Regions from separate parts of the Streptomyces sp. NPDC055078 genome, predicted to be linked through region 2. Evidence: predicted binding sites of a transcription regulator. Region 2 holds the regulator's gene; the other holds the start of a gene.
The links. The regulator HrcA, encoded in region 2, represses chaperone genes, less so after heat shock. The targets are predictions, from matches to a motif close to TTNGCACTCNGNNNNNCNGAGTGCNAA.
Positions count from the first base shown of each region.

Region 1: groES (co-chaperone GroES) is a predicted target of HrcA. The motif match lies at 12,419-12,445, and genes of this name have one in related genera.

Region 1 is NZ_JBSGUP010000059.1:3,446-22,398, reverse strand. Features, by position in the region: partial or broken gene ACWF94_RS08115 (alpha/beta fold hydrolase) at 1-133, shown strand, start outside; gene tsaE (tRNA (adenosine(37)-N6)-threonylcarbamoyltransferase complex ATPase subunit type 1 TsaE) at 105-623, shown strand; gene ACWF94_RS08105 (hypothetical protein) at 1,041-1,265, shown strand; gene ACWF94_RS08100 (hypothetical protein) at 1,515-2,063, opposite strand; gene tsaB (tRNA (adenosine(37)-N6)-threonylcarbamoyltransferase complex dimerization subunit type 1 TsaB) at 2,231-2,926, shown strand; gene rimI (ribosomal protein S18-alanine N-acetyltransferase) at 2,956-3,417, shown strand; gene tsaD (tRNA (adenosine(37)-N6)-threonylcarbamoyltransferase complex transferase subunit TsaD) at 3,447-4,643, shown strand; gene ACWF94_RS08080 (hypothetical protein) at 4,640-4,930, shown strand; gene ACWF94_RS08075 (TetR/AcrR family transcriptional regulator) at 4,981-5,862, opposite strand; gene ACWF94_RS08070 (MFS transporter) at 5,962-7,503, shown strand; gene ACWF94_RS08065 (RNA polymerase sigma factor) at 7,760-9,022, shown strand; gene ACWF94_RS08060 (THUMP-like domain-containing protein) at 9,117-10,382, opposite strand; gene ACWF94_RS08055 (polysaccharide deacetylase family protein) at 10,703-11,581, shown strand; gene groES (co-chaperone GroES) at 12,593-12,901, shown strand; gene groL (chaperonin GroEL) at 13,037-14,662, shown strand; gene ACWF94_RS08040 (hydroxyacid dehydrogenase) at 14,975-16,003, opposite strand; gene ACWF94_RS08035 (SDR family NAD(P)-dependent oxidoreductase) at 16,205-16,978, opposite strand; gene ACWF94_RS08030 (multicopper oxidase family protein) at 16,989-18,500, opposite strand; gene ACWF94_RS08025 (MOSC domain-containing protein) at 18,704-18,953, opposite strand, start outside.
Region 2 is NZ_JBSGUP010000246.1:733-10,650, forward strand. Features, by position in the region: gene ACWF94_RS20885 (S41 family peptidase) at 1-2,850, opposite strand, end outside; gene ACWF94_RS20890 (hypothetical protein) at 3,019-3,537, opposite strand; gene ACWF94_RS20895 (16S rRNA (uracil(1498)-N(3))-methyltransferase) at 3,990-4,742, opposite strand; gene ACWF94_RS20900 (nitronate monooxygenase) at 4,739-5,812, opposite strand; gene dnaJ (molecular chaperone DnaJ) at 6,099-7,232, opposite strand; gene hrcA (heat-inducible transcriptional repressor HrcA) at 7,233-8,258, opposite strand; gene ACWF94_RS20915 (MBL fold metallo-hydrolase) at 8,423-9,145, shown strand; gene ACWF94_RS20920 (DUF3097 domain-containing protein) at 9,351-9,918, shown strand, end outside.

The sequences.
Region 1 (18,953 bases), on a different contig from region 2:
CGGGCATCTGGTGATGCTGGAGCATCCTGAGGTCGTCACGGACCGGCTGGCGGACCTGCTGGCCCGGGTCGGCGCCGTGCCGGCAGCGGCTAACGTTGACCCGTATGGAAGCACCGCACAGCCCGGCGGCTGAGATGGCCGCCCCCCACCGAGCCGTCCGTGCCGTCGAGTCCCCCGAGCAGATGCTGGAGCTGGGGCGACGGCTGGCGAAACTGCTGCGACCCGGCGATCTGGTGATGCTCACCGGCGAGCTGGGCGCGGGCAAGACGACGCTGACCCGGGGCCTCGGCGAGGGCCTCGGCGTGCGTGGCGCGGTCACCTCGCCGACCTTTGTGATCGCCCGGGTCCACCCGCCGCTGACCGGCGGGCCCGCCCTCGTCCATGTCGACGCCTACCGGCTCGGCGGCGGGCTGGACGAGATGGAGGACCTGGATCTCGATGTCAGTCTCCCGGAGTCCGTCGTGGTCGTGGAGTGGGGCGACGGCAAGGTCGAGGACCTCGCGGACGCACGGCTGCATGTGGTGATCCACCGGGTTGTCGGCGATACGGACGACGACCGGCGCGAGGTGACCCTGAGGGGGTTCGGCGAGCGCTGGGCGCGGACGGACCTGACGGGCGTCTGACGCCGGTCCCGCGGCCCCCTGGCCCCCGCCCCCCAGGCCCTCCTCTGCCCCGCCGGCCCGCAGCCCTCCTGGCTCCGGGTGCCCACAGCCCTTCTGGAGCCCTCCTGGCTCCGGGTGCCCACAGCCCTTCCGGAGCCCTCCCGGCTTCCGGGCCGCCCGGCCGCCTGACCTTCCGTTTCCGGGGCCTGACCTTCCGCTTCCGTGCCCCGGACCTCCTGGCTCCGGCTCCCTGCCCCCTCCGGCGGCCGGAAGCGATTCCGCCTGCCGCCGCCGGTCGGAGATTCCGCGACCCGGTGGGGATATTCCGACAAGGTGTCGGGAAGGTGTTGCGTGAGCCGTGCCATACGTGTTCACATGGTACGGAGAGTTGGTTAGGTCTGCCTAACTTATCCTGCCCCCGGCGATCCAGGAGGCATCATGTCGGCGTCCGAGCGAGAGTTCCAGCCACGGCGGCAGCCCGCCGATGAGCCGATGACACCTCCGCCGCCCCCACCGCGTTCCCCCGGACCGGCTCTGCCCGCGCACCCCGGCCGGCCGTCGATGCGGGAGCTGCTGGCGTCCTGTGCGGCGGCCAGCGCGGTCTCCACGCCCCCGCGTGCCACCACCCGGCAGCCGGACGCCGACAGCCGGGACGCGGCGTAGGGGGTACGCCGCGCCGGGCCCCGGCCGCGCAGGGGACGTCCAGCCCCGGCCGCGCAGGGCACGTCCAGTCCGGGCCTGCCGGGCGCGTAGTTCGTACGAGCGTATGCGCGACGCCCGGCGGACCGGCGGACCGGCAGGACGAGGGCCTGCGGGCCTGCGGGTCTACGAGATCAGCGGGACTGCCGGGACTGCCGGGACTGCCGGGACGAGCAGGACAGGCGGGCCTACCGGAGCATCGGGGCAGCGGGCCTACGGGACCACGACGATCTTCGTGCCGATCGTCGCGAACGCCCACATCGCGTCGCCGTCCGCCCGCTTCATCCGCACGCCGCCCGTCTTCTTCTGCGGGTCCGGACTGGCCATCGACCCGTTCACGGCGGCGCTGAAACCGATCGGCACATCGCCGACGCCGGCGAACCGCACCACATGCTCGATCGAGATCCCGTCCGAGCCGGGCACCTTCCCCGACCGGGAGGTCACCGCATAGGTGCCGGGCCGCGGGTTGACCGTCGACGGCATGACGCCGAAGGTCGTGGTGACCCGGCTCTTCCCCTCCACCAGCCAGACCCGGCGATCACCCAGGGCGTAGACGACCCGGGTGCCCGTGCCCGAGCCGGCGGGCAGCAGCAGCGGGTTCTTCTTCTGCTGGGGGGACTTCGTGGCGGGGGTCGTGCTGGTGCCCCCGGGCTTGGCGGCGGAACCGGGGGCGCTCGCCGACGCCTGATAGGCGAGGAAACAGACGGCGGCCAGCGCGGCTGCCGTGAGCCCGGCCACCAGTCCCGAGCTGCTCCGTGCCACCGTGCCCCACCTTTCGCATAAACGTCCGCATGAACGTTCGCATAAACGTCTGGAGAATAAACGTCTGGAGAATACGGGAGATAAACGCCTGGAGAGCGACCGTAGCAGCAGCCGCACCCCATCGAGGGGGCGCCGTGCCCCCGGCGTGGGAGCCGTAGGCTGTTCGCGTGCTCCTGCTCGCCGTAGATACCGCCACGCCCGCCGTCACCGCCGCTCTCCACGACGGCGCCTCCGTCGTCGCCGAGTCCAGCCGCGTGGACGCGCGCCGCCACGGCGAACTGCTGCTGCCCGCCGTCGACCGGATCCTGGCCGAAGCGGGGGTGGGGCTCGACGCCGTCACCGCGCTGGTCGTCGGGGTCGGCCCCGGCCCGTACACCGGGCTGCGGGTCGGTCTGGTGACGGCCGCGACGTTCGGTTCGGCCCTGGAGGTGCCGGTGTACGGGCTGTGCACGCTGGACGGACTCGCCTATGCGGCGGGCCAGGGCCCCGGCGCCGACGTCTTGACCGGACCGTTCGTCGTCGCGACGGACGCCCGGCGCAAGGAGGTCTACTGGGCGCGGTACGCCTCCCCGCGCGAGCGGATCGGTGACCCGGCCGTGGACCGGCCCGCCGATATCGCCGAGCGGGTCGCGGGGCTGCCCGCGGTCGGCGCGGGCGCGCTGCTCTACCCGGAGACGTTCCCCGGCGCCCGCGCCCCCGAGCATGTGTCGGCCGGGGCGCTGGCGGCGCTGGCCGCCGAGAAGCTCGCCGCCGGGGACACCGAATCCTTCGAGAACCAGGGCGGACTGCCGCCCCGGCCGATGTATCTGCGCAGGCCGGACGCCCAGGTGCCGAAGAACTACAAGGTGGTCACACCCCAGTGACCACCGCGCCGGCCCCCGTACTGCGCGAGATGCGCTGGTGGGATCTGGGGCCCGTACTCGACATGGAGCACGCCCTCTTCCCGGAGGACGCCTGGTCGCCCGGGATGTTCTGGTCCGAGCTGGCGCATGCGCGCGGTCCGGCGGCCACCCGCCGCTATGTGGTCGCCGAGACCGGCGGGAAGATCGTCGGATACGCGGGTCTCGCGGCGGCGGGCGGCCTCGGGGACGTACAGACGATCGCCGTCGCCCGTGAGCAGTGGGGGACCGGCCTGGGGTCCCGGCTGCTCTCCGAACTGCTGCAGTACGCCACCGCCTTCGAGTGCGACGAGGTGTTCCTCGAAGTGCGGGTGGACAACACCAGGGCCCAGAAGCTGTACGAGCGCTTCGGCTTCGAGCCCTTCGGATTCCGCCGTGGCTACTACCAGCCGGGCAATGTCGACGCGCTCGTCATGCGGCTCCATGTGCACGGCAGGAACCCAAGTGCGCGGTAAGAACGCGGTAAGAACAGGGATGAACACTGATGGCTGACGAACCGCTCGTACTCGGTATCGAAACCTCCTGCGACGAGACCGGCGTCGGCGTCGTCCGCGGTACGACGCTGCTCGCCGACGCGGTCGCCTCCAGCGTCGACACCCACGCCCGCTTCGGCGGGGTGGTGCCCGAGATCGCCTCCCGGGCACACCTGGAGGCGATGGTCCCGACGATCGAGCGCGCCCTTAAGGAGGCGGGCGTCTCGGCCCGTGACCTCGACGGCATCGCGGTCACGGCCGGGCCGGGTCTCGCGGGCGCGCTGCTGGTGGGTGTGTCGGCGGCGAAGGCGTACGCGTACGCGCTGGGCAAACCGCTCTATGGGGTGAACCATCTGGCCGCGCACATCTGCGTCGACCAGCTGGAGCACGGGAAGCTGCCCGAGCCGACGATGGCCCTGCTCGTCTCCGGCGGCCACTCCTCGCTGCTGCTCGCACCGGACATCACCAGTGATGTACGGCCGCTGGGCGCGACGATCGACGACGCGGCGGGCGAGGCGTTCGACAAGATCGCGCGCGTGCTGGACCTGGGCTTCCCCGGCGGTCCGGTGATCGACCGGCTGGCGCGCGAGGGCGACCCGCTGGCGATCGCGTTCCCGCGCGGGCTGACGGGTCCGCGTGACGCCGCGTACGACTTCTCCTTCTCCGGGCTCAAGACCTCGGTGGCCCGCTGGATCGAGGCGAGGCGCGCGGCGGGCGAGGAGGTACCCGTACGGGATGTGGCGGCGTCCTTCCAGGAAGCGGTCGTCGATGTGCTGACCCGCAAGGCCGTACGGGCCTGTCTGGACGAGGGCGTCGACCATCTGATGATCGGCGGCGGGGTGGCGGCCAACTCACGGCTGCGGGCGCTCGCCGAGGAGCGGTGCGAGCGGGCGGGCATCCGGCTGCGGGTGCCCCGGCCGGGGCTGTGCACGGACAACGGCGCGATGGTGGCGGCCCTTGGGGCGGAGATGGTGGCGCGGAACCGGCCGGTCTCGGATCTGGAGCTGTCGGCGGACTCGTCGCTGCCGGTGACCGACACCCATGTCCCGGGGGCGGCTGCCCCGGAGGCAGGGCGTGCGCACGACCACGGTCATGGCCACGGGGACGGTCACGGTCATGGCCATGCGCACGGTCACGGCCCAGCGCATCACCATCACCATGACCATGACCATGTGCACGAGATCAGCAAGGACAATCTGTACTCATGACCGTCGTCGCGCTGATGTGGGAGGCCAGGGCCGTCCGGGGCCGGGGAGCGGAGCTGCTGGAGTGGGCCCGCGCACAGGAGCTGGCCCGGGAGCCGGTGCGCCGTGAGTGCTTCCGTGCGGCGGGCGACCGGGTGCTGGTCATCACCTGGTGGGAGGTGGCCGATGTGAGTGCCGACCTGCCCGAGCTGCCGGAACCGGCGGCGTATCTGATCACCCGGGCGGTGCACCGCTGGCGGTTCGAGTCCCTGGGCACGGGGGGTATGGGGAGTATGGGGAGTACGGGCTGAGAATGGCCCGCTCCGCCCCCTGAGGCCCGCACGGCCTCTGACCTCGCGCCTCACGCCTCCGGGGCAGGGCTTGTCTGCCGGGTCCGGTTCAGCAGTCCGTCCACGATCGCCGTCAGCTGCTCGGCCACGTCGTAGTCCTGTAGTTCGTCCCAGCGGGCTGTCAGCTCGGTCAGCCGTGGCAACTCGGCCGCGTCGTTCTCGGCGAGCATGCCGGGCCAGTGCCGTTTGCGGTCGGGCTCCTCGGCGCGGCGGGCCCTGGCGGCGCGGAAGACGAGGTCTCCGTACACGAAGTGCCAGATGGTGCGGTACGTCCGGACCGCCTGCTCGGCACTCTGCCCGCAGCGCATCGCCGAGTCGAGGATCTCCTCGACCATCCACAGCGCGTCCTTGTCGGTGAGGTCGCCGAGCGCGAGGACCTTGAGCACCCAGGGCATCTGATCCAGGACCCAGTGCATATGGAGTGAGGCCGCGATCAGCCGGGCGCGCGGATCGGTGGGCAGCTCCGGGCGCGGGAACGTCGCCGATGCGCCGGAGAGGGTGAGCATCAGCAGCTCGTCCTTGTCCCGGACGTAGTGATAGAGCGCCATCGGCGTACTGCCGACCTCCTTGGCGACCCGCCGCATCGAGAGGGCGTCCACGCCGTCCTCCTCGATGACGCGGCGCGCGGTGGCGACGATGGTGGCGGGGTCCAGTCTGCGCGGACGCCCGACACCGCGCTTCTTCTCCGCCCCGGCGGGTTTCCCGCCCGCCGGGGCGTCCGGGGCGTTCCCCGCCCGCGCCCGTCCCTTTCCGGTGCTCGGTTCCCCGGCCATCCGCTCCCCAGGGACCTGTTCGTCAGGCACCTGTTCGTCAGGCACCCGCTCCTCAGGCACCCGCTCCTCGCCGATCCGCTCCTCGCCCATCCGCTCCTCAGGCATCCGCTCGTCAGACATCTCCGTATTCTCCCGTGCCTCCCGGGATTAATTTCTGTACGCGTATAGTAATCCTTCGAGACAGAGGGACGGTGAGGATCATTCCGGGAAGGGAAACCGATGAACGACCAAGCGCGGCAGACGCGTTGGGTGCTCACCGTGGCGCTCACCGTGCAGTTCCTGGTGTCGCTCGACATGTCCGTGGTCAATGTGGCACTGCCCGACATGCGCGAGGACCTCGGATTCACCTCCGACGGCCTGCAATGGGTCGTCGGCGCGTACGCCCTCACGTTCGGCGGTCTGCTGATGCTCGGCGGCCGGCTCAGCGATGTCGTCGGCATCCGCCGCACCCTCACCGCGGGCCTGACGCTCTTCGGCCTCGCGAGCCTGATCGGCGGTTTCGTACAGTCCCCGGGCGCGCTGATCGCCGCCCGCGCGGTCCAGGGAGTCGGCGCCGCCGCCCTCGCGCCCGTCGCCTTCACCCTGATCACCATCACGTTCGCCGCGGGCCCGGCCAGGTCCAAGGCGCTCGGCCTGTGGGGCATGTCCGGCGCGGCCGGCGGCGCCATCGGGGTGCTCGCGGGCGGACTCCTCACCGACGCGGCCGGCTGGCGGTCGGTGATGCTGGTGAACGTCCCCATCGTGCTCTTCGCGATGGCCGCCGCCGCGCGCGCGAGCCTCTCGGCCGGGCGGGACCGGGCCGCGGCACCCCGGCTCGATGTCGCGGGCGCGCTGCTGGTCACCGCCGGGATGACGTTGCTCGTCCTCGGCCTCGTCCGTACGGAATCCCAGGGCTGGGGCTCTTCGACGACCCTGGCGACCCTGGGCGCGGCCGTCGTCCTGCTCGCCGCCTTCGCCGGGGTGGAACTGCGCGTACGGCAGCCGCTGCTGCGCCTCGGGCTGCTCGCCAACCGTCCCGTGCTCGGCGCCAACCTCTTCTCGCTGCTGCTCAGCTCCGCTCAGTTCGCCGCCTTCTTCTTCTGCTCGCTCTATATGCAGCAGGTGCTCGGGTTCGGTGCGTCGGCGACGGGCGCGGCGTTCCTGCCGTTCTGTGTGGGCCTGGTGGTCAGTGCGGTCATCGCCACCAAGGTCGTCGCCGCCGTCGGCATCCGCGCGCTGCTGGCGCTCGGCGGGCTGCTGGGCGCGGCCGGGCTCGCCGGGTTCGCCCTCACCGCGACGCCCGACGGGAGCTTCGCGTACACCATCCTGTGGCCGTCGCTGCTCAGCAGCGCCGGTATCGGCCTGTGCTTCGTCCCGCTGGGGACCGCGGCCACCAAGGGCGTCGCCGTGGGTGAGACGGGCATGGCGTCGGGTCTGCTCAACAGCTCGCGCCAGATCGGCGGCTCCCTCGGCCTGGCCGTCCTGGTGACCGTCGCCACGTCCGTCGCCGGTGCGACCGGGGACGGCGGCGGAGTCGAAGAAGCGATGGCGAACGGTTTCCGCGCGGCCTTCTGGGTCTGCTCGGCGCTGCTCATGGTCGGCGTCGTGGTGGCGCTGACCCTGCTGCCGGGGCCCGAGAGGACCGCACCGGAGAGCGCCGGAGAAGACTCGCCGAAGGATCATGAGGGTCACGGGGGACAGGAGAGCCATGGGGGACACAAGGGGCACGAGGGCCATGGGGGAGACGCCGATCAGGCCGTCTCCCGTGCGTCGCGGAGGTGAGTGTCCTCGTCCCGTTCGCGCGGTGGTCCGGACCGGCGACTCGGCCGGGGCGTGAACGGCCCTGCTGAGGACCCCGGCACCGCGCCGGCTGGGCCGGGGCAGCAACTGCCCTGCCGAGGACCCCGGCCCCGCGCCGGCCGGCACCCGCGCCGCCGCCTCATCCGCGCCGACCGGCACCCGCGTCGCCGCACACCCTCGTCCGCGTCCGCCCGACCAGTGGTTTGCCCGCCGTCCGGGGGACTGTTTTCATGAGGCGGTGACGGCAGGGACGGCAGCGAGCGCGGTGGAAGCGGTGTTCCGGATCGAGTCGGCGCGGATCATCGCCGGTGTCACCCGGATCGTACGAGATGTGGGCATCGCCGAGGAGATCGCTCAGGACGCTCTCGTCGCCGCGCTGGAACGGTGGCCGGAGTCGGGCGTTCCGGAGAACCCGGGCGCCTGGCTCATGGCCACGGCCAAGCACCGGGCGATCGACCTCGTACGCCGCAGGGAGAACTACGCGCGCAAGCTGGCGGAGGTCGGGCGCACCCTGGAGGACACCCCGCCGCCGGCCGGGCTGGACCCCGAAGACCCCGAAGCCATCGACGACGATCTGCTGCGGCTGATCTTCACGGCCTGTCACCCCGTGCTCTCGACCGAAGCCCGGATCGCACTCACCCTGCGGCTGCTCGGCGGACTGACGACCGAGGAGATCGCGCGGGCCTCTCTGGCGGCCGAGCCGACCATCGCCCAGCGCATCGTCCGCGCCAAGCGGTCCCTCGCCAAGGCGGGCGTCCCCTTCGAGGTGCCGTACGGCCCCGACCGGGCGGCACGGCTCGGCTCCGTCCTGGAGGTCATCTACCTCATCTTCAACGAGGGCTACTCCGCGACCGCGGGCGACGACTGGCTCCGCCCCGCCCTGTGCGAGGACGCCCTCCGGCTGGCCCGGGTGCTGGCCGCCCTGATGCCCGGCGAGCCCGAGGTGCACGGGCTGGCCGCCCTGCTGGAGATCCAGGCATCGCGGACCGCCGCGCGTACGGGCCCGGACGGCACGCCGGTCCTCCTCGCCGACCAGAACCGCACCCGCTGGAACCGGCTCCTCATCCGCCGTGGCTTCGCCGCACTCGCCCGTGCGAACGCGGCGGGCGGGCCCCCGGGGCCGTACGCCCTCCAGGCCGCCATCGCCGCCTGTCACGCCCAGGCGATCCGCTACGAGGACACCGACTGGCGGACCATCGCCACCCTGTACGGACAGCTCGCAGCCGTCGCCCCCTCCCCGGTCGTGGAACTGAACCGCGCGGTCGCGATCTCCATGTCCGAAGGCCCGGCCTCCGCCCTGGCGCTGGTGGACGCCCTCGCCGATGAGCCCGCTCTTAAGGGCTACCACCTGCTGCCGAGCGTCCGGGGCGACCTGCTGGCCCGCCTCGGACGTACGGCGGAGGCACGCCAGGAGTTCGCACGGGCGGCGTCCCTGACCCGTAACGAGAAAGAGCGCGAACTGCTCCTCGCACGGGCTGACCCGCCCCCGGGCGCGGGTTAGCGGTCCGGCGCGGCTCATGGGCCGCACCGGGCGCGCAGGGGAAGTGAGCGGCGTACAGCGGAGCTGAGCGGCGGGCAGGAGGCGCGGGCGGAGGTTACGCGGGGTGGCCGATCAGCATCGTCGGCGCTCCGGCCACCCTGGTCAGGAACACGGTCGCCGCGTTGGGCCCCTGAGGCTTCACCCTGCGGCGCAACTCCTCGGGTTCCACCGCCGATCCGCGCTTCTTCACCGTCAGGACGCCGACCCCGCGCTCGCGCAGCAGGGCTCTGAGGCGCTTCAGATGGAAGGGGAGGTGGTCGGTGATCTCGTACGCGGTGGCGAAGGGCACCGGTCGCAACTCGTCCGAAGTGATGTACGCGATCGTCTCGTCGATCAGACCGCCGCTCACCTCCTCGGCGACCTCCGCGACCAGATGGGCGCGGACGACCGCGCCGTCCGGCTCGTACAGATAGCGGCCGACCGGGCGGACCCGGGGGTGGGGCAGTCCACGGCCCATCAGGGAGTACGGGCCGGGCAGCAGGGTCGCGGTGATCCGCCTGGAGGTCGTGCCCCAGGGCGAGTCCGGGGCAGCACCCGCAGCCCGACCCGGGTGCGGCGCCTCGTCCGTGTGCGTATCCGTGTCCGCATCCGGGGCCGTGTCCGGGTGTGCACCGGACGACCAGAGCACCGCCTCTTTCACCTCGCCCCCGTCCGAGATCCACTCCGCGTGGAAGTCGTCCGGGATCAGCTCGTGCGGGACACCGGGCGCGACCTTAAGGGCGGCGTACGGGCGGCGGCGGGCCGCCGTGATCGCCCATGACAGCGGCGGGGAGTACGCCTCGGGGTCGAAGATCCGGCCCCGGCCACCCCGGCGGGCGGGGTCCACGAAGACCGCGTCGTACGGCGTCGTGTCGACCTCGGTGACATCCGCGCACCGCACCTCGATCAGCTCCGCCAGACCGAGGGCGTCGGCATTGGCGCGTACGGCGGACGCGGTCAGCGGGTCGCGGTCCACCGCCAGCACCCGGATACCGGCGCGGGCGAGCGCGATGGCGTCCCCGCCGATGCCACTGCACAGATCGGCCACGCCGCGTACCCCGAGCGCGGCGAAACGCGCGGCCCGGTAGTCGGCGACGGACTTCCGGGTGGCCTGCTCGACGCCGTTCGGGGTGAAGTACATGCGGTACGCGTCCGCCGCCCCGAACTTCGCCACCGCCCGCTGCCGCAGCCGGGCCTGCCCCAGCGCCGCCGAGACCAGCTCGGCGGGGTGCTCGCGGCGCAACCGGGTGGCGATCGCCAGTTCCTGGGCGGGGTCGTAGTCCCGCAGAGCGGCGAGCAGGGCGCGGCCCTCGGCGGTGAGAAGCGGGGAGAGGTCGTTCACCAGCCCATTGTGGGTCCCCCGCCGGACGCGGACGCCATTGGGCCAGGTGCCGGGCCGGTGTGGGCCGGGCGGGGGACGGTCCGTCCCGGGCGGCGGTGTCGGGCCGTTCGCGGCCGGCTCTGCTGACAGGATCCAGCGCCATGCAGCTAAGCGGACAAAAGGTAAACATGTGTACGGATGGCGACCTGGCCGCAGCGGATGACGGGCGGCACGGCGGCCGGTCGCGGCACTTGCCCCGGCACCGGTCCCGGTACTGGCTCCAGTACTGGCCCCGGTACCGGTCGTCGCGGCACCGGTCGCGGGATCGCTCGCGGGGCCGGGTGCTCGCGGCCGCCCTGCTGGTGACCCTGCTCGGTTCAGCCTGCGCGGCCGAGGAGGGCGACGGCCGCGACGGCGCACAGCCCCGGCCGGGTCAGCAGGCGGCGGAGCGCAAGGGCCAGGGGGGCGCACGCCCCGCGCAGCCGAACGACATCAAGCGCGTCCAGGCGGCCCGCGCCGCCGCCGCCCGGAAGTGGGGGCTCGCCGCCACACCGCTCGCCGCGCCCCGACCGCCCGCCGTCAAACCGAAACTCACCACCCGTCAGGGCTTCGAGGTCGCGGACGGCGAGTCCCTGCCGCCGGTCTTCACGACGGTGCCGGTCACGGAGAAGGTCGTCTTCCTGACGATCGACGACGGCTCGGAGAAAGACCCCGAACTGCTCCGGATGATGACCGAGCTTCAGATCCCGTACAGCGCCTTCCTCAGCGACTACGTGATCAATGACAACTACGGCTACTTCCGCCAGATGCGCGACCGTGGCGTCTCCCTCCACAACCACACCCTCAACCACCGCTATATGCCGGGCCTTTCCTACGACGCGCAGAAGCGGGAGATCTGCGGCCAGCAGGACAGACTCCAGAAGCTGTACGGGGAGCGCCCCCCGCTCTTCCGCCCGCCGTACGGCAATTACAACGACGACACACTGCGCGCCGCCCAGGCGTGCGGCGTGAAGGCGGTGCCCCTGTGGGCCGCCGAGGCGTTCCCCGACCACATGGAATGGCGTGAGTGGGACCGGGATCTGCACCCCGGCGACATCATCCTCACCCACTTCAGGGGGCGCGAGGACTGGAAGGGCACCATGCCCGACATGATCCGGCAGGTCATGAAGACCGTGACCGACAAGGGGTACGCGGTGGCCCGGCTTGAGGACTACGTATGAGCCGCGCCGCTCCTCCCCGACTGCGGCTCGGTCCGGGCGGTACGCGCCGCCGGGCGCCAGGCATCGGCCGTACGTGCCGCCGCCCGGTGTCCGGCGTGGGTGGTACGCGTCGCCGGGCGTCAGGCGCTGGCCGTATGCGCCACCGGGCGCCAGGCATCGGCCTTAAGCGCCAGCGCCCCGTGTCCGGCCCGGACGGTACGCGCCGCTCCGGGGCCCTGGCGTGAGCCTCGCGCACCGGCCGGCGGCCCCGCTCGCGGTCATGGCCGGTGCGCTGCTTCTCTGCGTGGGGTGCGTGCCCCGGTCCATGGACCCCATCGAGGACCCCATCGAACGGCTCGGCCGCAAGGCGGTCCAGCAGCCCGAGCGGGTACGCGGGACCGGCCCGGGGCGTCCGGCCGAGGCAGGGGGAGGAACCGGCCCGGGGCGGAAGGGCAGCTGGGCGGGACGAGCCGACCCGGCGCAAAGGAGCGAACTGAAGCAGCAAGCTGGGTCATCCGGGTATCCCGTGCGCCCCTTGCCACCAGTGCGCCCCCTGCGCGCCGGGGCGCCCGGGGCGCCGGAGCCGGCCGGGACGGCAGGGGCGCCGGGGGTACCCGAGGCGCCGCCTGGAATCCCCCGGGGACCCCGGAGCGACCGGCGCCCCGGCCTCCCTGGTGCCCTTAAGGCCCCCGCCCTCACCGAACCGGCCGCGCGCCTGCTGGCCCGCATCCAGCGCCCCCACCCACCCGCACGCCGAAGCCCCGGCTCCTGAGGTCCCTGAGGGTCCCTGGGGCCGGGAGTCCGGGGCCCGTCGCCGCACGCCATCCGCCTCGCCGCGCTCCGGCGCACCGCGCTCGATTGGCACTCCGCTTGACCGAGTGCTAATCACAGTCATAGTCTCGGGTCTGGCACTCCCCACTGGAGAGTGCCAACACAGCGACGGGCAGGTCCGGCACCCGCGACGACGGATCGACCTGGTCGCCACCTCAGACAGTTAAACCCCGTGAGATCTCCGAAGGGGGAGGTCGGATCGTGACGACCACCAGCTCCAAGGTTGCCATCAAGCCGCTTGAAGACCGCATTGTGGTCCAGCCGCTCGACGCCGAGCAGACCACGGCCTCGGGCCTGGTCATTCCGGACACGGCGAAGGAGAAGCCCCAGGAGGGCGTCGTCCTCGCAGTCGGTCCGGGTCGGTTCGAGAACGGCGAGCGCCTGCCGCTCGACGTGAAGACCGGCGACGTCGTGCTCTACAGCAAGTACGGCGGCACCGAAGTGAAGTACAACGGCGAGGAGTACCTCGTCCTCTCGGCCCGCGACGTTCTCGCGATCATCGAGAAGTAGGTCGGACCTCCGGGTTTCGCCCGGAAGACACCGCACACCGTTTGTTTTCTTGAACTGCGCCCTTGGCCCCCGCTGACACTTCACAACCGGGCGCTGAGGGCGCAGTTCGTCTCAGAAGAGGACTGAAACGCTCCCATGGCGAAGATCCTGAAGTTCGACGAGGACGCCCGTCGCGCCCTTGAGCGCGGCGTCAACAAGCTGGCCGACGCGGTCAAGGTGACCATCGGCCCCCGTGGCCGCAATGTCGTCATCGACAAGAAGTTCGGCGCCCCCACCATCACCAACGACGGTGTCACGATCGCCCGCGAGGTCGAGGTCGAGGACCCGTACGAGAACCTGGGCGCCCAGCTGGTGAAGGAGGTGGCGACCAAGACCAACGACATCGCTGGTGACGGCACCACCACCGCCACCGTGCTGGCCCAGGCGCTGGTCCGCGAGGGCCTGCGCAATGTCGCCGCCGGTGCCTCCCCGGCCGCCCTGAAGAAGGGCATCGACGCCGCCGTCAAGGCCGTGTCCGAGGAACTGCTCGCCACCGCCCGTCCCATCGAGGACAAGGGCGACATCGCCGCGGTCGCCGGTCTCTCCGCGCAGGACCCGCAGGTCGGTGAGCTGATCGGCGAGGCCATGGACAAGGTCGGCAAGGACGGTGTCATCACTGTCGAGGAGTCCAACACCTTCGGTCTTGAGCTGGACTTCACCGAGGGCATGGCCTTCGACAAGGGCTACCTGTCGCCGTACATGGTGAGCGACCAGGAGCGTATGGAGGCCGTCCTCGACGACCCGTACATCCTGATCAACCAGGGCAAGATCTCCTCGATCCAGGACCTGCTGCCGCTGCTGGAGAAGGTCATCCAGGCGGGTGGCTCCAAGCCGCTGCTGATCATCGCCGAGGACGTCGAGGGCGAGGCCCTGTCGACCCTGGTCGTGAACAAGATCCGCGGCACGTTCAACGCCGTGGCCGTCAAGGCCCCCGGCTTCGGCGACCGCCGCAAGGCGATGCTCCAGGACATGGCCACCCTCACCGGTGCCACCGTCATCGCCGAGGAGGTCGGCCTCAAGCTCGACCAGGCCGGTCTGGACGTCCTGGGCTCCGCCCGCCGGGTGACCATCACCAAGGACGACACCACCATCGTCGACGGCGGCGGCGACTCCGCCGACGTCGTGGGCCGGGTCAACCAGATCAAGGCCGAGATCGAGTCCACGGACTCCGACTGGGACCGCGAGAAGCTCCAGGAGCGGCTGGCGAAGCTGGCCGGCGGTGTGTGCGTGATCCGTGTCGGCGCCGCCACCGAGGTGGAGCTGAAGGAGAAGAAGCACCGTCTGGAGGACGCCATCTCCGCGACCCGCGCCGCGGTCGAGGAAGGCATCGTCTCCGGTGGTGGCTCCGCGCTCGTCCACGCCGTCAAGGTCCTGGACGACAACCTCGGCAAGACCGGCGACGAGGCCACCGGTGTCGCCGTCGTCCGCCGTGCCGCCGTCGAGCCGCTGCGCTGGATCGCGGAGAACGCCGGCCTTGAGGGCTATGTCATCACCTCCAAGGTCGCCGAGCTGGACAAGGGCCAGGGCTTCAACGCCGCGACCGGCGAGTACGGCGACCTGGTGAAGGCCGGCGTCATCGACCCGGTCAAGGTCACCCGCTCCGCCCTGGAGAACGCGGCCTCCATCGCCTCCCTGCTGCTCACGACCGAGACCCTGGTCGTCGAGAAGAAGGAAGAGGAAGAGGCCGACGCGGGCCACGGCGGCCACGGTCACTCCCACTGACACCGTGCGTCGCGACGGCCGTCCGCGGCCGTAGCCCAGCGGTAGGTACGAAGCCGGGCCCGGTGCCCCCGTCGCGGGGGCACCGGGCCCGGTGCTGTGCGGGCCTGGTGCCGCGCGGCCCGGACGGCGCGCTCACCACGCGGGGTACGTCGGATCCGGTCCGCCCAACCGCTCCGGATCGGCGAGGATGTCGATCTCGACGAGCTTCCCGCCCGTGATCGTGACGCCCATCACCGACACCCGGTCGTACCCCGGCCGAGGCACGACCGGGCACGACCGGGGCACGACCGGGGTACGAGGGCCCGGGTCGGCTCACGCGGAACGGTCCAGCGTCGCCGCGAGCACCGGTTCCGCGAAGGGCAGCCCCTTCCCGTACCGCTCCAGCTCGTCGAGCGCCAGATCCGCCATTCGGTGCAGCTCATTGCCGAGCGAACCCGCCAGATGCGGGGTGAGCAGCACATTCGGCAGCGTGTACAGCGGGGAGTCGGCGGGTGGAACCTCCGGCTCCGTCACATCGAGTACGGCGGAGAGCCGGCCAGGGACCAGCTCCGCCAGCAGCGCCTCCTGGTCGATCAGCGAACCGCGCGACGTATTGATCAGCGTTGCCCCATCGGACATCAGGGCCAGCCGGCGGCCGTCGATCAGATGGCGGGTCGCCGCCAGCTCCGGCGCGTGGACCGAGACGACGCCGCTGCGGCCGCACAGTTCGTCCAGACCCGTCCGTACGGCTCCCAGCGACTCAGCCTCGGCATCGGTGACATACGGATCGTGCAGCAGAACGCGCATGTCGAACGGGCGCAGCAACTCGATCACCCGGCGCCCGATCCGCGAGGCGCCGACGATCCCCACCGTACGGCGGTAATTGCCCGCGTCCGTCAGGTCCCGCCCCCAGTCGTGGGCGGCGCGCAGCCGCCCGTAACGCCGGGCGGTGGGCAGGATCCGCTTGCCCGCGAAGAGGATCGCGGCCAGCGTGTACTCCGCGACGGGCAGCGCGTTGGCGGACGCGGCGGACGCCACGGTGATGCCGCGCTCCCAGCAGGCATCGGTGATGTGGTGCTTCACGGAACCGGCCGCATGGACGACCGCACGCAGCCGGGGGGCGGCGGCGAGCACCTCGCGGGTGATCGGGGGCGCTCCCCAGCAGGTCAGCAGCACATCGGCGGAAGCCAGCGCGGTCGCGACAGCGGGCGGAGGGGCGGTCAGATCATGGGCGACCAGCCATGGATCGGTACGGGCGAGCGCGGCGAGCCGGTCGACATGCCGCCCGGTGAACAGCCGCTCCGCGATGCCGGGCCCCATGGCGAGCAGAACCTCGGGCCGGTCGCCAGTGGCGTCGTGCATGGTGAAACCAACTCCTCCTCCATCGCCGTACACCTCGTACCGCCCTGTGCACCCGCCCGGAACGGGGCCGGCCCCGGAACCGGAACGGAAAGGGGGCCCGGGACCCGAACCGGGACCAGCACCGGGACCCTGTCCGGTGGGCCGCCGACTCCGGTGGTCCGCCCACTCGGGTGGCCCGCCGACTCGGGCGGGGCCCACCCCCTACTGCGGCCCGTACCTGCGGCCCGTCTTCGAAGTGATCCCGCCCAGCACACCGCGCGGCGCCAGCTTCACCACACCCATCAGCGCCTTGTACCGAGGGTCGGGGATCGAGACCGCCTTCCCGCGCGCCAGGTCCGCGAGCGCGGTCTCCACCACCTTGTCCGCGTCCAGCCACATCCACCCGGGGATGTTGTCCGTCCCCACCCCGGCCCGCTGGTGGAACTCGGTGCGGACGAAACCGGGGCAGAGCACCATGAGCCGTACCCCCGACCCGGCCATGTCCCGCGCCGCGCCCTGGGTGAACTGGACGACCCACGCCTTCGACGCGCCGTAGGTCCCACGGGGAACGAAGGCCGCCACCGACGCCACATTGACCACCCCGCCCCGGCCGCGCTCCCGCATCGGCGCCGTCGCGGCGGAGGTGAGCCGCAGCACCGCCTCGCAGTGGACCTTCAACATCGTCAGCTCATCGGCCATGGACACCTCCAGGAAGCGTCCCTTGTTGGTGAAGCCGGCGTTGTTGACCAGCAGATCCACCGGGCTCTTCCGGTCGGCGAGCCGCTTCTCGACCGCCGCGATCCCGCTGTCCAGCGACAGGTCCGCGGTCAGCACCTCCGCTTCGATGCCATGCCGGTCGTGCTGTTCGGTGGCCTGCTCCCGCAACCTCTTGGTGTCGCGGGCCACCAACACCAGGTTGTGTCCCTCGGCGGCGAGGCGCCGGGCGAACGCGGCGCCGATGCCCGCGGTCGCTCCCGTAATCAGTGCGGTCGTCATAGGCGGCACGTTAGTGCCCCGCGTGCGACTCCGGCGCCCGCACACTGCCCGCTTTCTGCCCCTTCTCCACCACGACGAACTGGCCCATCATCCCCAGATCCTCGTGATAGAGCAGATGGCAGTGATACATATACGGAGTGTTCGGGTCCGCGGGCCCGTCGAAGCGCATCGCGAGCTTGACCGTCGAGCCGGGCGGGACGAAGACCGTGTCCTTCGCGCCGCGCAGCTGCGGCGGTGGCTCCCGGCCGTCCACCTCCAGCACCCGGAACTGCACATCGTGCACATGGAAATTGTGCGGGGTGCCGTCATCGTTGCGGACGACCCAGGTCTCGGCCGTGCCCCGGGTGACGGTCGCGTCGATCCGGTCCATCTTCATCTCCTTGCCGTTGATCCCGGTCGTCACCAGCCCGAAGGTCCGCTCGCGCACCGAGTCCGAGCCGTTCGGCACCTCCGGTTCGGCCAGCTCGGCGGGCAGCGCGGGGGCCGGGCGCAGGGTGTCGGCCGCCCGCAGCTCCAGGATGTCGAAAGTGTCGTCGCCGCCCGCGAACCGCTGCCCCCAGCCGTCGCCGTAGCTGGTGTGCGGGAAGCTGCGCAGCACGGTTCGCTCGCCCGGCTTCATCCGCACCACGATCTCCGCCCGCTCACCGGGCGAGAGCTGGACGCGGTCCAGCCGGAGCCCCTTCGGCAACAGCCCGCCATCACTGCCGATCATGGTGAACTGCCGGTCGTCGGAGAAGCCGAAGTCGTAGACACGGGCGGTGGAGGCGTTGACCAGGCGCAGCCGTATCAGCTCGTCGCCGACCGTCCGGTACGGGTCGAGGGTGCCGTTGACCAGGGTGCGGTCGCCCAGGAATCCGGTCTCCCGCAGAAAGCCGTGCCCGAAGTCGAACCTCGCGCCGTCGAACCGGACGTCCTGGACTATGACGGGCAGGTCGTCGATGCCGTAGCGCTTCGGCAGGGGAAGCTTCGCCGAGGCGTCATCGTCTATGAGGAACATCCCGGCGAGCCCGCGCTGCACATGCTTCTCGGTCCTGCCGTGCGGATGCGGGTGGTACCAGAGGGAGGCGGCCGGCTGGTCCACGGTCCAGTTCGGTGCCCAGGTCCCACCGGGGGCGACCATCTGATGCGGGCCGCCGTCCATCTTCGCGGGCAGATGCATGCCGTGCCAGTGCACCGTGGACTCCTCGCCCAGGGTGTTCTTGATCCGCACCTGGACCTTCTCGCCTCGCTCCGCCCGCAGTGTCGGTCCCAGATAGTCACCGTTGAAGCCCCAGGTCGGAGTCTGCCGTCCGGGCCTGAACTCCTTCCGGCCGGATTGCATGGTCAGATCGAAGACCCGCGTACCGTCATCGCGGACGGTCGACTTCGCCAGTGGCGGGACCGCCAGCTCGCGGGTGAACTTCGCGCCTGCGGTGGATATGTCGGCGGTGGAGTAGAGCCAGAAGGAACCGCCGGCGACCGCAGCGGCCACCACGGCCATCACGGTCCCGAGACTGATGAGAACGCGCTTCGTACGGGACATGCTTCGAGCGTCCCGGGATCCGTCGACGGTGACATCGGGGACCGCCCCCCAGCCACCCCCCAATCAACTCCCCTGTTTCCTTAGGGATTCCCCCCGAGCGCGCGGTCCGGGGCGCGGGCGCCGGTCAGCTGTCGGCCGGTGAACTGGTCAACCAGACAACCAACCAGACAGCCGGTCAGCCGGTCACGATCACGCGCGCCCGGTCAGGCGCCGGCGCCGTACCGCTCCACATACGCCCGGGCCTTCCACAGCAACTCGGAGTGGAGCGCGTCACCCGCTGCCAGCACCTTCGGCAGCAGGCCGCGTTCGACGGTCGCGGCGCGGAACGCCAGGGCGACCGTCACCTCGTGACCAGGCCGGTGGACGATCTCGATCGGGTCACCCGCGCGGATCGCGCCCGGCTCGATCACCCGCAGATAGGCGCCGGGGGAGCCGTGCCCGGTGAAGCGCTTG
Region 2 (9,918 bases):
CCGCGCCACCTCGATCCGCAGATCGCGGTGGATCTGCGCCCACCCCGGCGCCTGCATGTCGGGGACGTGCAGATAGCCGAGCCGGCCGCCGGACCGCTCGTGGACGTACGCCCTGCGGTCCGCGACCCAGGCGTGGTACCGCAGCGGCTCCTCGTCCGAGAGCGGGACGACGATCGCATGGCGGGGATCGCCGCCGCCCGCCGGGGAGACGGTCAGCTCGACGGGTTTGCCCGCCGCGCCGACCAGCAGGGGCCAGGGGCCCGCGACCGGGTCGACCGGCCTGCCGTCCACCGCGAGGAGCGTGTCGCCCGCGCGGACCGCGACGCCGGGCGCGGCGAGCGGGGAGTGGGCCTGGGGGTCGGAGGTCTCGGACGGCAGCACCCGGTCGACGCGCCAGGTGCCCTCCGCCGTACGGGAGATGTCCGCGCCGAGCAGACCCTGGCGGGTGGCCCGGCTGCCGTATCCGCCCCTGGGGGTGACATACGCGTGCGAGGTCCCCAGCTCCCCCTGTACCTCCCAGAGCAGATCGACCAGATCGTCATGGGTGGCGAGCCGGGACAGCAGGGGGCGGTAGCGGTCCAGTACGGCGTCCCAGTCCATGCCACCGAGGTCCGCGCGCCAGAAGTTGTCGCGCATCAGCCGGCCGGCCTCGTCGTACATCTGCCGCCACTCGGCGGCCAGGTCGAGCGTCTGGCGTACCCGGGAGAGATCGACGGTGATGTTGGTGTCGCTGTCCTCGTCGCGGGAGGCGCGACGGTCGCTGGGCACGACCTTAAGAGTGCCGTCGGTGTAGAGCAGCACCCGCTTGCCGTCCCCGCTGACGGAGAAGCCCGAGGCGTCCGACGACAGTTCCTCACCCTGCCGCTGGACCAGGTCGTACCGCTCCAGGGTGCTCTTGGGCCCCGGGTCGTCGGGGGTGGCCCGGGTCGCGCCCAGCACTCCGTGCAGCGGATGGCACAGCCACAGCACGCCGTCCTTCGCCGCGCGCAGATTCGAGTAGCGGGCGGCCTCGACGGGGAACGGCACTATCCGGTCGGCGAGTCCTTCGAGGTCGATACGGGTGACGGGCACCCCGTTCTCGCCCTCCTCCGGCTCGTCGCGGCCACCGTCAGCTCTCTCTGATTTTTCGGGTTTGTCCGGCTCGAACGCCCGCCCGTGGCGCTGCGGTCCGAACGGTGACGGTGTCGTCGCCGCCAGGGTGATCAGATGCGGCCGGCAGCCGCCGACGAAGGCGAGGTCGAAGACATGGGCGTCGTAGACCGGGTCGAAGGCACGCTCGGAGAGGAACGCCAGATGCTTGCCGTCGAGGGTGAACGCGGGCTGGTAGTCCCGGAACCGCAGCTCGGTCGCATCGGTGACGGACAGATCGGCGGTGTTGGCCAGCTTGAGCTGGCGCAGCGGCGTCGGCCCGGCGTGCGACCAGGCGAGCCAGCCGGAGTCGGGCGAGAAGGCGAGCCCGGTCGCCTCGCCGTCCTCGCCCCGGTCGACCTCGCGCACCTCTCCCGACTCGCGTTCGACGAGCAGGACCCGTCCGTCGTGCGAGGCGACGGCGACCCGTCCGCCGTCCGGCGCGACAGCCAGGCCGAGCACCCGCCCGAGCTGCCCGGCCCCGAGCCTGCGCGGGGCCGTACCGGCCGTCGCGCCGGTCGCGGGGGCGAACTCCAGCGCGTCCTCGCCCTCCGCGTCGGTGACCCAGACGACGTGTTCCGCCCCGTCGGCGCGGAAGGTCCGGGGCATCCTGGCCCGTACGCCCGGGGTCGCGGCGACGGCCCGCGCGGGCCCCTCGCGGTGGGTCACCCAGTGAATACCGCCGCGGATCTCGACGGCGCTGCCGCGCCCGGTGTGGTCGGGCGCGGCGGAGCCGAAGTGGTAGTCGGCGTTGACGGGGCGGGGCCGCAGATCGGTGCGCTGTCCACCGAGCCTGATGTCCAGGCGGCGGGCCTCGGCGCCGTCGAGGTCGTCGACGATCCACAGCTCACCGGCGCGGGCGTAGACGACCCGGGTGCCGTCGGTGGCGGCGTGGCGGGCGTAGAAGCCGCCCTCCTCCACCGGGGTGTGCCGCCGCAGTCCGGAGCCGTCGGGCAGGGAGGAGTACAGGGCTCCGACGCCCTCGTGGTCGGAGAGGAAGGCGATTCTTCCCCGGGCCCCGGCCTCCGCCCCGGCCGCTGCCTCTGCCCCGGTTCCGGTTCCGGTTCCGGTTCCGGTTCCAGCCTCCGCCCCGGTCCCGGCCTGTGCCTCGCCGGAGGAACTCCCACCGGCCCAGAGCGGATACTCGATGTTCCCGTCGAGTCCGGCGTGCAGGCGTACGAAGGTGCCGTCGCCCGCGCGGTCGATCCACAGCTTCCCGGCGGTGCCGCCCCGGTAGCGCTTCCAGGCGGCGGCCTCCCGGCCCATGGTGGCCGACAGCAGCAGAACGCCCGGCCCCGCCTCGTACGCCACATCGCCCACCGGCCCGTACGGCAGGACCGCCCCCGGCCCACCGTCGAGGGACACGGCCCGCGCCCAGGTGCGCCGCAGGCTGGCCTGGCCGTGGGAGGTGATGGCCAGGATCTCGCCGTCCGGGGTCCAGCCGCGTACGGAGGTCTTGTGGCTGCCCCAGTGGGTGAGCCGGGTCGTGGGCCCGCCGTCGACGGACGCGCAGTGCACCTCGGGTGCGCCGTCCCGGCGCGAGGTCCAGGCGATATGCGTGCCGTCGGGCGAGAACCGGGGGTGGTCGACCGGAACGTCGTCGGCGCTGACACGCCATGCGCGACCGCCGTCGAGCGGGGCGATCCAGACGTCGTCCTCTGCGGTGAAGGCGATCAACTCGCCGTGGATATGCGGATACCGTAGGTAGGCAGGGTGCGTCACAGGGTCACCCTAGGCAGGCCGGGGGTGTGCGGTCACTGCTTTGGCGGACAACCGCTCCAGCGGGCGGGCGGCGGGTGGGGGCGCGGCGGGGGACATCCGGGGAGGCGCGGGCGGGCCCGGCGCGGGTGAGGACGGCGCGGGTGAGGACGGCCCCGGCGGGCCCGGTGCTCATTTCGGGTCGGCCGTCACCGTCTCGGTGACCGTGACCGTGACGGTGGGGCGCGCGCCCCCGCCGGGCGGGCCCGAGCGGGACGGCCTGCCTGACCCGGTCTCGCAGTCGCCCAGGAAAGTGGCCGTGAAAACGACCTTGCCCTCGACCCTGGCCACCAGATCACCCCGTACGCAGGAACCCGAACGCTCCTCCGTCACCTTGCCCTTGAGCGTGATCTCTCCGCCGCCGCCCGTCTCGCCCTCGCAGTCGACGGTGGCGAAGGCCGGAGCGACGGGCGCGGCCGAAGCCGGTGCTCTCGTCCCGTCACCGAGCACCGCCGTGCAGGTGAACCAGCTCACCACGAAGCCGAGCCGCTCCAGCGCGCCGGTCGCCGTACGGTCGGTGGTGAGCGAAACGGCCGAGGCGTTCAGCCCTCCGCCCGTGGGCTCACAGGCGGTGAGCCCCACAACTGCCGCCCCCGCCAGGCCGATCGCGGACAGGACGCGTCCGCGGCTGGTGTGTGTCGTGCCGTTCATGGACGGCAGCGTGACACCGCGCGGCGCCGAGGAAAAGAGCGGTTGCGGACACACACCCCGTACGGTCGCCGAATTGAGCCGAACCAGTCCCGCCAGGGTGCGCTGCGTGGAGCGGACGGGGCGGTATGGGCGGTCGCTGGGACGGGGGTTCGGGGGGTGACGTGTGCGCGTGCGCGGTGCGTGCGGGTGCTCGGGTGGGGGTGCGCCCTGGTCCCGGGCGGGGGCGCGTGTCCTCAAGCTCCCCAGGGCTCCGCCTGGGTGGGGGTGCCCCCGGCGCAGCCAGGGGGAGGACCCCCAGGACGGGCTGGGTTTGGCCGCGCACGCGTCACAGCGCTCGGCCCGTGGGACGGCACGCCCTCCGGGCGTGTCCTCAAACTCCCCCAGGGCTTTGCCTGGGTGGTGCCCCCAGACGGGCTGGAGTTGCCCGACTCGCGCCGAAAGGCGGCGGGGGCTCAGAGGTCCTCGGCCCAGCGGCCGGTGCGGGTGAGGAGGAGGGCGAGGGCGGCCGTGCCGGCGGTGGAGGTGCGCAGGACCGTGCGGCCGAGGCGGTAGGGGGCCGCGCCCGACTCGGCGAACAGGGCCAGTTCCCCGGGGGAGACGCCGCCCTCGGGTCCCACGACCAGCACGATGGTGCCGTGGGCCGGGAGTTCGGCGGTGGCCAGCGGTGTCGCGCCCTCCTCGTGCAGGACGGCGGCGAAGTCGGCGGTCGCGAGGAGCGCCGCGACCTGCTTGGTCGTCGCGGTGTCCGCGACCTCGGGGAAGCGGAGTCTGCGGGACTGCTTGCCCGCCTCACGCGCGGTGGCCCGCCACTTGGCGAGGGACTTGGCGCCCCGTTCGCCCTTCCACTGCGTGATGCAGCGCGCGGCGGCCCACGGCACGATCGCGTCGACGCCGGTCTCCGTCATGGTCTCGACGGCGAGTTCGCCGCGATCGCCCTTGGGAAGCGCCTGGACGACGGTGATACGGGGGCTGGGCTCCGGCTCCACCGGGAAACCGGCCGGCTCCACGATCAGCCGGTCCTTGCCCTCGGTGCGTACGACGACTCCGGCGGCGCCCCGGCCATGACCGTCCGTCAGCACGATCTCCTCGCCGGGCGCCAGCCGCCGTACGGAGACGGCGTGCCGCCCCTCAGGGCCGTCGAGGGTGAACTCCGAGCCGGGCCCGACGCCGTCCAGCGAGTCCACGACGAACACGGGCGCGGTCATGAGGCCCCCTGCTTGGCCAGCTCCGACCGCACGGACTCGACTTCGTCGGCCAGCAGTTCGACGAGTTGCCCGGCGGGCAGCTCACGCGCCATCCGGTGCCCCTGCCCGGCCCACAGCGACATCCCCTGGGCGTCGCCCGCCTTCGCGGCGGCCTTGCGCAGACCGCTGGTCAGATAGTGCACCTGGGGGTAGGCGGCGGGGGCGTACGGCCCGTGCTCGCGCATGAAACGGTTGACGAGCCCCCGGGCGGGCCGCCCGGAGAACGCGCGGGTGAGTTCCGTACGGACGAAGAGCGGGTTGGTCAGCGCCTGCTTGTGCAGGGGGTGCGCGCCGGACTCCGGGGAGACGAGGAACGCGGTACCGAGCTGCGCCCAGGTCGCCCCGGCGGCGATCACGGCGGCGATCTGCTCACCGCGCATCAGACCGCCCGAGGCGATGATCGGCAGCCGTACGGTCTCGTGGACCAGCGCGACCAGGGTGAGCAGCCCGATCCCGGCGCCGTCCGCCGCCGGGTTGTCGCGGTGGGTGCCCTGGTGTCCGCCGGCCTCGACACCCTGGACGCACAGGGCGTCGGCGCCCGCCCGCTGCGCGGTCTGCGCCTCTTCGGGGGTGGTGACGGTGACGACGGTGAAGGTGCCCGCCCGGGTGAAGGATTCGAGCACTTCGCGGCTGGGGCAGCCGAAGGTGAACGAGACGACGGGGACGGGGTCGTCGCGCAGGATGGCGAGTTTGGCCTCGTAGCCGTCGTCCCACCCGGCGTCGGGGTCGCCGAGCGGGGTCTCGTACCAGGTCGCCTCACCCGCGAGCTGGTGCCGGTAGACCTCGATGGCCGCGGGGTCGGCGGTCTTGGGCTGTGGCATGAAGAGATTGACCCCGAAGGGCCGTCCCGTGAGCCCGCGGATCTGTTTGATCTCCTGGTACATCCCGTCCGCGGTTTTGTACCCTGCGGCGAGGAATCCGAGGCCCCCGGCCTCGGACACAGCGGCGGCCAGCTGCGGGCCCGAAACGCCGCCCGCCATGGGGGCCTGCACGATCGGATATCGGCAGAGATCGGTCAGTGCGGAGGACATGCGTGCATCGTGTCATGCCGTTCCCGGCCCACCGAATCGAGGCCGTCGTGCCCCTGGGGGGTACGGCGGGAGGCGTCCGCGCGGGATCTCCGGGGGTACGGCCGGAGGCATCCGCGCGGGACCCCTGGGGGTACGGCCCGAGGCGTCCGAGCGCACTGTCGGGGCCGCCGTGTACGCAGCGCCGCCGGACCGGTGTGCACACCACCGCCCCACCCCCATGCGTACGGCCCCGGCCGATCCCCGCCTTGAGGTGCGCGGGGGCCTGCCGGGGCCGTACGTATGCGGGCTAACGACCGTTGAACGCGTCCTTCAGCCGGGAGAAGAGGCCCTGCTGTCCGGGCTGGAACTGGCCCAGCGGGCGCTCCTCGCCCCGCAGCTTCGCCAGCTCCCGCACCACCCTCTCCTGCTCCGGGTCCATCTTGGTCGGCGTCATCACCTCGACGTGCACGATCAGATCGCCGCGCCCGCCGCCGCGCAGATGCGTGATGCCCCTGGTGTGCAGCGGAATCGACTGCCCTGACTGGGTGCCCGGCCGGATGTCGACCTCCTCCATGCCGTCGAGGGTCTCCAGCGGCACCTTCGTACCGAGCGCCGCCGCCGTCATCGGAATCGTCACCGTGCAGTGCAGATCGTCGCCGCGCCGCTGGAAGACCGGGTGGGCGACCTCATGGATCTCCACATAGAGATCACCGGCCGGACCGCCGCCCGGGCCGACCTCGCCCTCGCCCGCGAGCTGGATACGGGTGCCGTTGTCGACACCGGCGGGGATCTTCACGGTCAGCGTCCGGCGGGAGCGGACCCGTCCGTCGCCCGCGCACTCCGGGCAGGGCGTCGGCACGACGGTCCCGAAGCCCTGGCACTGCGGGCAGGGGCGGGAGGTCATGACCTGGCCCAGGAAGGACCGGGTCACCTGCGAGACCTCGCCGCGGCCCCGGCACATGTCACAGGTCTGCGCGGACGTACCGGGCGCGGCACCCTCGCCGGAACAGGTCGTGCACACCACGGCGGTGTCGACCTGGATGTCCTTCGTGGTGCCGAAGGCCGCCTCGTTCAGCTCGATCTCCAGGCGGATCATCGCGTCCTGACCGCGCCGCGTACGCGACCTCGGCCCGCGCTGGGACGCCGTACCGAAGAACGCGTCCATGATGTCCGAGAAGTTCCCGAAGCCACCGGCTCCGAAGCCGCCCGCACCGCCGCCCGCCTGGGACAGGGGGTCTCCGCCGAGGTCGTAGACCTGTTTCTTCTGCGGGTCGGAGAGCACCTCGTAGGCGGCGTTGATCTCCTTGAACCGCTCCTGCGTCTTGGGATCGGGATTGACATCCGGATGCAGCTCTCGCGCGAGCCGCCGGAATGCCTTCTTGATCTCGTCCTGCGATGCGTCGCGGCGCACGCCGAGTACGGCGTAGTAGTCCGTGGCCACTTACGACTCCGCCAGGATCTGTCCGACGTAACGTGCCACTGCGCGTACCGCTCCCATCGTTCCGGGGTAGTCCATGCGGGTCGGTCCGACCACGCCGAGTTTGGCTACTGCCTCGTCGCCCGAACCGTAGCCGACAGCCACGACGGACGTTGCGTTGAGTCCCTCATGGGCGTTCTCGTGACCGATCCGTACGGTCATGCCCATTCCGCCTGATTCCTTGGCCTCGCCGAGCAGCTTGAGAAGCACCACATGCTCTTCGAGCGCCTCAAGCACCGGCCTGATCGTCAGCGGGAAATCGTGTCCGAAGCGGGTGAGATTGGCGGTACCGCCGATCACCAGCCGCTCCTCGGTCTCCTCGACCAGCGTCTCCAGCAGGGTGGAGAGCACGGTGGTGACGGCCCCCCGGTCCTCCGGCTCGAAGGAGTCGGGGAGGTCCTGCACCAGCTGTGGCACATCCGCGAACCGGCGGCCCACGACCCGGCTGTTGAGCCGGGCCCGCAGATCCGCGATCGCGGTCTCGCCGATCGGCGCGGGACAGTCGATCATGCGCTGCTCGACCCGTCCGGTGTCCGTGATCAGGACGAGCATCAGCCGGGCGGGCGCCAGAGAGAGCAACTCCACATGGCGGACCGTGGACCGGGTGAGCGAGGGGTACTGGACGACGGCGACCTGCCGGGTGAGCTGCGCGAGCAGCCGTACCGTACGCCCGACGACATCGTCCAGGTCGACGGCGCCGTCCAGGAAGCTCTGGATGGCGCGGCGCTCGGCGGACGACAGGGGCTTGACCCCGGCGAGCCTGTCGACGAAGAGCCGGTATCCCTTGTCGGTGGGGATGCGTCCGGCGCTGGTGTGGGGCTGGGCGATGAACCCCTCCTCCTCCAGCACCGCCATGTCATTGCGCACGGTGGCCGGGGACACCCCGAGCCGGTGACGCTCGGTGAGCGCCTTGGAGCCGACCGGTTCCTCGGTGCCGACATAGTCCTGGACGATGGCGCGCAACACCTCAAGTCTGCGTTCGCTGAGCACGCGCACACCTCCAGCTGTGATTCCTTGGTGACTGCCTGGCACTCCTCCTGTGCGAGTGCCAGGATTTCCCCGTGCCAGTGTACGGCCGTGGGGTACACCCCTAGCAAGGGCGACCGAACACGGTACCGCGCGACTGCGCTGGTCGTTGCCAGTAGGTTCGCGGTATGGACGTCGGTTGGGAAGACTTCGGCTGGGAGCGGCTGGCCGAGGGGGTGGGACGGAGGCGGCTGCCCGGCTGGGACGCGACCTGTGGGCTGATCGCCGGGACGCGGGGCGTCCTCCTCTTCGACACGGGTGCCACCCTCCGCGAGGGCGCCGAGCTGCGCACCCAGGCGCAGGCCCTGCTGGGCGGTCGCCGGGTGACGCACATCGCGCTGAGCCATCCGCACTTCGACCATGTGCTGGGGACGGCCGCGTTCGCGGGGGCGGAGGTGTACGGCGCGGTCGGCGTCGACGCGCTGCTGCTGCGGTCGCGGGACGAACTGCGGGCCGATGCCGTACGGCACGGGGTGGCCCCCGACCGGGCCGCTGAGGCCGCCGAACTGCTGGTGGCACCCGGGCACACGGTCTCCGGCGAGCGCACTCTCGACCTGGGCGGCCGGCAGGTGCTGCTGGTGAACGCCGGTCCCGGGCACACGGGCCACGATCTGGCGGTCCTGGTGGCGGGCGACCCGGAGGTGGTGTTCTGCGGCGATCTGGTCGAGGAGTCGGGCGAGCCTCAGGCCGGTCCGGACGCGATCCCGTCCCGCTGGCCCGCGGCGCTGGACCGGCTGCTGTCACTGGGCGGCGAGGACGCGGCGTACGTACCGGGGCACGGGGCGGTGGTGGACGCGGCGTTCGTCCGGGCACAGCGGGACGCCCTGGCGGAGCGGTACGGGGTGTCGTAGGTGCGCTGCTGTGCAGTGCCTGTGCGTGCTTGTAGTGCTTGTACGTGCGGTGCTTGTACGTGCTTGTGCGTGCCGTCGGTGCCGTGAGCCCTGAGGGTGCGTCGCGTCGCGGGGAGGTCGCGGGCAGGTCGTGGGGACCGGGTTCGGGCCGGTGTGTCGCGGTGGCGGCGGCGCCGACGGGCGCGTTCCCTTGCAGAATGTGCGCATGCGCAGTTACAGCCCCGATCTGACCCCGCCCTGGAAGAAGTCCGCCCCGGCCCCCGAGGTGGCCGCCGACCCCGAACTGGTCGTGGAGGAGGTCACCACGGGGTTCTGCGGCGCGGTGATCCGCTGCGAGGCCGGAACGGTGACCCTGGAGGACCGCTTCGGCAAGCACCGGGTCTTTCCGCTCGCCCCTCAGGGGTTTCTGCTGGAGGGCGAGGTGGTCACCCTGGTCCGCCCGTCGGGCGGCCGGACCGCGCCCGCGCGTACGGCATCGGGGTCCGTCGCGGTCCCCGGCGCGCGGGCGCGGGTGGCGCGGGCGGGCCGTATCTACGTCGAGGGCCGCCACGACGCCGAACTGGTCGAGCGGGTCTGGGGCGACGACCTGCGCATCGAGGGGGTGGTGGTGGAGTATCTGGAGGGCATCGACGACCTCCCCGCCATCGTCGCGGAGTTCTCCCCCGGCCCGGACGCCCGCCTCGGAGTCCTGGTGGACCATCTGGTGCCCGGCTCCAAGGAGTCCCGTATCGCGGCCTCGGTCACCGACCCGCACGTCCTGGTCGCCGGTCACC